Tunicatimonas pelagia: one gene and its partner. The protein of the gene in region 2 interacts with the protein of the main gene of each other region in a pairwise test. Links are inferred from orthologs where the notes say so. Each region holds a gene or a part of one and is shown on either strand. Other genes may lie near its edges. The genes, in order: secA and P0M28_RS18385.

Evidence for each region.
Region 1: the proteins of P0M28_RS18385 (region 2) and secA interact in binary tests that used the Escherichia coli proteins (3 or more experiments, as listed by UniProt). The link is inferred for Tunicatimonas pelagia from one-to-one orthologs.

The regions. Positions count from the first base shown.
Region 1 is NZ_CP120683.1:1,511,945-1,516,204, forward strand. The notes cover bases 56-3,987. They hold secA (preprotein translocase subunit SecA), read right to left. Parts: upstream 3,640-3,987; coding sequence 256-3,639; downstream 56-255. Other genes in these bases: P0M28_RS06330 (alpha/beta hydrolase family protein), read right to left, coding at 56-305; dapF (diaminopimelate epimerase), read right to left, coding at 3,751-3,987. In the rest of the region: more of P0M28_RS06330, read right to left, coding at 1-55; more of dapF, read right to left, coding at 3,988-4,260. UniProt on the Escherichia coli protein: Required for protein export, interacts with the SecYEG preprotein conducting channel.
Region 2 is NZ_CP120683.1:4,273,096-4,276,293, forward strand. What follows is about bases 83-2,952. They hold P0M28_RS18385 (alkaline phosphatase), read right to left. Parts: upstream 2,144-2,952; coding sequence 1,022-2,143; downstream 83-1,021. Other genes in these bases: P0M28_RS18375 (hypothetical protein), read right to left, coding at 83-457; P0M28_RS18380 (hypothetical protein), read right to left, coding at 478-885; P0M28_RS18390 (ABC transporter permease), read right to left, coding at 2,353-2,952. Outside these bases: more of P0M28_RS18375, read right to left, coding at 1-82; more of P0M28_RS18390, read right to left, coding at 2,953-3,198.

The DNA of each region.
Region 1 (4,260 bases), 2.8 Mb from region 2 along the record:
AAGAAGCGAGCCCGCCACAACCAAGGGTTGCCTTCGGCGGGTTTATTGGGAACAACCACCCGGCACTGCCGCTCCTGAAATAAAAAAGAATACATGGTGTACCCGTGGAACGATCCTAATTCTCCCGAGATAAGCCCATCGGGCACAAAGCGATCTGACTGCTGAATAGGAGTGCATTGTAGCAATGCGATTGACAGCAGCAAGATAATACTACGGTTGTTCTGCTTACGCAACAGTAATGTAGACAAATGGCGATTAATCATTCTCCACGATAACGCAGCGGTTGTTGCGAATATCGTCTTCAACGTTCTTGAATTTTACATCTTTTACGACTCTTCCATCATTATATTGTACGCTCACTCGCTGATTCCGCCCGGCAATTTTCTGGGTTTTAGCCGGTTTCACCGGTTCGGCCGGAGGACGATTGGCAGCGGGTTGACCCTGCCCACGGTTCCCTCCCCCCAATAAGGAGCCGGAATCTTCCTTGGAAGCTTTTACTCCCTGTTCCGACTGCCGACGAGCCGGTCGGCGAGCTTCTCGTACTTCATCTGGCTGCTGAACGGGCAGGTTTGCCTTCATCAGAAATGAAATTGTCTCCTCATTTACTTTTGCCAAAAATTGCTTGAATAGCTCGAAACCCTCGAACTTATAAATAATGAGTGGGTCTTTCTGCTCGTATACAGCATTCTGCACCGACTGCTTTAAGTCATCCATTTCTCGCAGGTGCTCCTTCCAGTTTTGATCGATCAGAGCCAGCACAATGGATTTTTCCATAGATTGAACCAAATCTTCGCACTCAGTCTCTATGCTCTTCTTTAAATCAGCCGATACTGTGAGCTGCATTTTTCCATCGGTGAACGGCACCAGAATATTTTCTACAGTTGCCCCCTTGGTTTCAAATACATTCTTAATGACCGGAAACGCCCTCTGGGCTAACTGCTTATTTTTTCGCTGGTAGTTCTCGTAAGCGAAGTTGTACAGTTCGTCCGTGAGACTTGCTTCACTAACGCTGGTAAAATGATCTTGATCGATGGTGTGGTCGACGCCCAGAGTGCCGAGCACGGTGAGCTTATAGCTTTCGTAATTACTTACACCCTTGGTGCTCATTACAATATCCTCGCAGGTATCGTAGAGCATGTTCATAATATCTAACTGAAGGCGATCTCCGAACAAAGCATGGCGACGGCGTTTGTAAATTACCTCGCGCTGCTGGTTCATCACATTATCATACTCCAACAATCGCTTACGGATAGCAAAGTTGTTTTGCTCTACCTTGCTTTGCGCCCGTTCAATAGAACTGGTTACCATAGAGTGCTGAATCACTTCGCCTTCTTCCAGTCCCATTCGGTCCATCAGCTTCGCAATACGGTCCGAACCGAACAAACGCATTAGATTATCTTCTAAGGAAACAAAGAATTGGGAAGAACCGGGATCCCCTTGCCGACCGGAACGTCCGCGCAACTGCCGATCTACTCGTCGCGACTCATGCCGTTCAGTACCCACAATTGCCAATCCGCCCGCTTCTTTGGATTCAGGCGTAAGTTTGATGTCAGTACCCCGACCGGCCATGTTAGTAGCAATAGTAACCGTCCCGGGTTTTCCGGCATTGGTAACCACTTCAGCTTCACGCTGGTGCTGCTTAGCGTTAAGCACCTGATGCTCAATACCTTTCATCTTCAGCATCCGGCTGAGGATTTCGGAAATATCTACCGAAGTGGTACCGACTAATACCGGACGCCCCTTATCGGTCATGTCTTTAATTTCATCGGCTACCGCGTTAAATTTCTCCCGCACGGTTTTAAAAACCTTATCCTGCCGATCATCCCGAACAATTGGTCTATTGGTTGGAATCACTACTACATCCAACTTATAAATATCCATAAACTCACCCGCCTCAGTTTCGGCGGTACCCGTCATACCAGCCAACTTATGGTACATACGGAAATAGTTCTGTAAAGTAATAGTTGCGTAGGTTTGCGTAGCTTCCTCTACTTTTACGTTCTCTTTGGCTTCAATTGCTTGGTGTAATCCGTCCGAGTAGCGACGACCATCCATTACCCGACCAGTTTGCTCATCCACAATTTTTACTTTCCCGTCGGCAATGATATACTCCTGATCCAACTCAAACATAGCGTACGCCTTCAGCAGTTGGTTAACGGTATGAATACGCTGCGATTTGACCGAATACTCTTTGATGAGTTCGTCCTTTTTTTCCACCTTCTCTTCATCGGGCATCGCTTCATCTTTCTCTAATTGATTAATCTCAGTACCAATGTCGGGCATGATAAAGAACTGCGGATCTTCCCCCTGCTTCGTAATCTGCTCCAGTCCTTTCTCCGTTAGGTTGATATTGTTGGTCTTTTCTTCGATTGTAAAGAATAGCGGTTCGTCTGCCTCCGGCATCGCCTTCTGATTATCCTGCAAGTAAAAGTTTTCAGTCTTTTGCAGAATTTGCCGTATTCCGGTTTCACTTAGGTAGCGGATGAGTGGTTTATGCTTAGGCAACCCTCGGTATGCCCGGAATAAAGATACTCCACCTTCTTTGGTATCACCTGCCTTTATTTTTTTCTTAGCGTCTTGCAGAAACTCGTTCACGGTTTTTTTCTGCATTTCGTAGAGTTTGCCAACCCGGGGTTTAAACTCATAAAACTCGTGCTCATCACCTTTCGGAATAGGTCCGGAGATAATCAACGGAGTTCGCGCTTCGTCAACGAGTACCGAGTCAACCTCATCTACCATCGCAAAGTGATGGCCAGGTTGCACCATATCTTCCGGGTCGCGCGCCATATTATCGCGGAGATAATCAAACCCAAACTCATTGTTAGTACCGTAGGTGATATCGCAGGCGTAAGCAGCTCGCCGCTCATCCGAATTGGGCTGGTAGCGATCAATGCAGTCTACTGACAAATTATGAAATCGGAACAGCGGAGCCATCCACTCGGCATCACGTTTCGCCAGATAATCGTTAACCGTAACAATGTGTACGCCCCGCTTCGCCAGCGCGTTCAGGAAGGCCGGTAAAGTAGCTACCAACGTTTTACCTTCCCCAGTTGCCATCTCGGCAATTTTACCTTGGTGTAGTACAATTCCACCAATGAGCTGCACATCGTAGTGCATCATATCCCAGATGATGGGGGTTCCGGCTGCATCCCATTCGTTATGCCACGTTGCTTGCTCGTCTTCAATAGTGATATTATCGTACTTGGCTGCTAACTGCTTATCGTGCAGTGTAGCGGTTACCACCAATTGCTTATTCTCTTTAAAGCGACGAGCCGTTTCTTTGACTACCGCAAATGCCAACGGCAACACGTCCATTAGTATCTCTTCCAGGTGCTCGTTACGCTTTTCCTCTAGTTGATCAACCTGGGCGAAGATGCTTTCCTTCTCCTGCATATCCAACCCTTCCTCATCCTTCACTCGGTTGTTGAGTGCTTCAATCTGCTGATCGATATCGGCTAAGCCTTGGTTGATCTCTTGCCGTAAGTGCTCAGACTTAGCCCGCAGTTCGTCATCGCTAATAGTGGCCAACTGAGCAAACTCTTGGTTAGCCTGCCCTACCAGTGGCATAATATTTTTGATATCCCGGTCTGACTTAGACCCGAATAGTTTAGCTAATCCTTTGGTAAGCGTATTAATCATGAACTCTAATTAATTTTTTGATGAATAATGAATGATGATTAATGAATGATGACTATAACTACATTATTCATTAATCATCAATCACTAATCATTATTGATAATAAACCTCATTTAGACAAAAACAGTGCCCTCGAACACCATAACGGCGGGGCCTGTCATAAAGACGTGGCTAAACCCTTGGTTCTCTTCTCGTTTAAACGCAATGGTTAGCTGCCCTCCTTTGGCCTGAACCCTGATGGGGCTCACTAAATTATTGGCATGTGCTAACGCTAGCGCAACCGCCGTAATGCCCGTACCGGATGATAGTGTTTCGTTTTCTACCCCTCGTTCGTAAATTCGCATCTGTACCTGACCATTAATCGTTTGCACAAAACTAGCATTAGTGCCCTCGGGCATAAAGCGATCATCGTAGCGTAATTTCCGGCCTTCAGTTATTACATCGTAGCCTGACAGCAATTGATTTTCGGGCAAGACTCTGACAAAATGACGGGTTCCAGTATTCAGAAAGAAGCCATCTTCGTAATCATCTACCTCAGAAACATCTGATAAGTTTACGGTAACTTGCTCCGCTTCAATGGTGGCAGTATGCGCTCCGTCGTGAGCCAGAAAGCTGGTTTCCGC
Region 2 (3,198 bases):
GAGTATTGATATTGAAGTAACGACTTTCATTCTTGGTTACCAACACAGTATTCACCGTTTCGCCATCGTTTAGTGGGGTAGCCTCATTGGGACTAGTGCCTCCAGCTATATTTTCTGCTCGCTCAGTATTTGCCTTTACCGTAAATGTATACGCCTTGCTACTGCTCTTAGTGCAGGTAAATTGGGCATAGTATTTTCCTGGAGGTAATATTGCTTGCTCCGGCGTATATATGCCGTCGGTGTGGTTAGTAGCAACCCCTTGCTCTGGTGCAAGGCTGTCGTAAAGCTGTAATTTGGCGTAGCTTTGAATTTCTTCAGGAAAGTCTACCTCAATATCGACAAATGCAGCCTCGGTCAGCTCAAACGCATACCAATCCTGATCATTTTTACTGCGGAGATAAGCCGTATTTCTCTGTCCAACCTCAATAGAGGTAGGCGTACTGTGGCTCTGATTCATCTCATGTTTATCACTAGTGTCTAAACGTACATAAGTTCTATGTCGCTAGCATCAGTATTGAGTAACAGCCTGTTCAAGCTAATCTGATACTTACCGGCTGGCACGGGGCCACACTCCATCACCTCGTCCGGGTCAGTATAGGTATTCTCTATCACCGTAGCACCATCAGATAGACTTTTTAAGCTAACTCCCAAATTAGAAAAACTACCCTTTGCGACTACTTCAATCACTCCGGCATCATTCGTTGCAAACTGGTAGAGGATAGTGTCCTGAGCTGCGGTGAAGTTTACATCTCTGAACTCATTTTCGGTAAGTACGATGTCATCTTTGTTAGTTCTACTATCAGTGTCAGGGTTTTCATCTTCTTTACAGGCACCTATCGAGAAAATGAACAAGGCTAGCAGCAGCCGAAAAAGTAAAGGTTTCATGGCGCAGGTTGTTTAGGTCGTAGTATATGTGAAATATAAATGGGTATACGGTAGAATTCAACGTTCCTAGAATAATATTTTACGACTATAGAAACGCTAAGTCATCTACCTTCGCAACTATCAGTCACTGCGTGGTCTAACGGGATGCTACCGGGCTATCTAATGATTTCCACCCGGTTGCTTCCACCATTTTATCGTAAATACCCGTGTTCTCGTAGATACCAGCGAAGGATTCAGCACCAGGTCCGTAGGCAAACACCGGAATCAGATCGGGAGTATGCCCTCCGGTAGAGAAAGTTCCTATGATGTCGTTGTAGCTCCCGTCGGATGATAGGGCAAAGCCACCGGTTTCGTGGTCGGCGGTTACCACTACGAGGGTGTTACCATCGCGCTCGGCAAAGTCCAAGGCTACTCCGAGGGTTTTATCAAAGTCTTTTACTTCTTCAATAATGTACTCAGCATCGTTGGCGTGCCCGCCCCAGTCAATCTGTGAGCCTTCTACCATCAGGAAAAAGCCATCGTCGTCTTGTGAAAGGTAATCCAAAGCCATTTGGGTAGCCTGAGGAAGAAAATTGCCCCGGCCTTCTTGCATCTTAGGCATACCGTCGGGGGCTAGCAGAAAGCCATATTTCTGTTCCATAGAGAAGCTGGCTGGTTTTTGCAACTGAGCGGTGTCTATCATGAAACCATTGACAGTTAAGCTATCTAAGTAATTAGTGTCATCTTCCCGGTCAATAAAGAACTGGATGCCGCCTCCCGCGAAAAAATCTACGGAAGAAGTAGTTAATTGAGCAGCAATCTCTTCGTACTGACTTCGGGCAGGAACATGGGCGTAAAAGGAAGCCGGAGTAGCGTGTACGATAGATGAGGTGGCTATCAGTCCGGTGCTTAAGTCATCGGCTACTAGTTCGGCAATAGTCGGTACTGAAGTAGTGTCATCGGCAACGGCAATGGCACCATTATAAGTTTTTACTCCAGCCGAAAACGCGGTAGCTCCCGCTGCCGAGTCGGTAATTTTTTGGCGGGAAGAGGAAGTTTTGATCAGTCCGATGTAGGGAAAGCGTTGGAAGTTTGGCTCGCCCTCGCCGTAGTAGAAGCGACTGGTTACCTGGGTTACGCCCATGCCGTCGCCAATAAGTAGAATGATATTTTTGGGTGGGGTAGGTTCTTCTTCGCTGGTAGCAGCTACTTTAGCTTCTTGAGACTGGCATTGCGCCAGTAATAATAAGGAAAAACTAAAGATGATAGCACGAATCATAGGATAGCAGTATAGTTTGATCGGCAAAGATAATTTCTTTGAGCAAACTTACTGTAGAAGCGATGTTTCTTTTGTGTTAACGTTTGCCTCAAATTCTACAGCATTCATAGTAGCTAATTTTCTTCAATATAATCATCTTTAGTGCAGGGCGCAAGGAGCCAGGAGTGTGGAGTTATCTACTTTACTCCCTGGATCCGGCCCCCCGCCCGTCATTCATCCCGCAGAGAATCTACCGGGTTACGGGTAGCGGTGCTAATGGTCTGAGAACCGACGGTGATTCCGGCTACTAATAGAGCGGCTACTCCAGCTAAAATAAAGCTCCAGATGCTCAGCGTATCTTGGTAAGCGAAGGTATCTAGCCAGTGGTTCATCACGAAGTAGGCCAGTGGGCAGGCAATGAGAAATGCTACCAAAATAAGTTTAGAAAAGCCTTTAGTAAGCAACAGCAGTAACTGACTCACCGATGCCCCTAATACCTTACGAATGCCAATTTCTTTGGTGCGTTGCTCAGCGGTATAAGAAGCCAAGCCTACTAAACCCAACGCCGCGATGAAGATTGCCAATAGGGAAAAAAACTGCACAATTTGTCCTAACCGATCTTCCGCATCGTACTGTCCCTGAAAGCGGTCACCTATGGTGTAGTAATCAAACGGGAAGCCCGGACGAAGGTAGCTCCATTGTTCTTTCAGGTAGCTGATGGTCTCATCCATCGCGCTGGCTTGTACTCGGACCACTACCCTACGCACTCGATCGGCACTGAAAGGAATATGAAATATAATAGGCGCAATGGGTTGGTGTAACGATTCAAAGTGAAAGTCTTCCGCCACTCCAATGATATAACCCTGTCGGCCACCGTAGCTAATCTTTTTACCAACGGCTTCTTCGGGCGAATTGTAGCCAATAGTGTGGGCTGCAACCTCATTGATGATAAAGGCTTCGGTAGAATCACTAACGCGGTTAATGTCAAAGTTGCGGCCAGCTACCAAGTTAATATCCAGAGAGTTGATGTAATCATGACCTACGTCAATATTAGCTAAGCGGAAATCAATATCTTT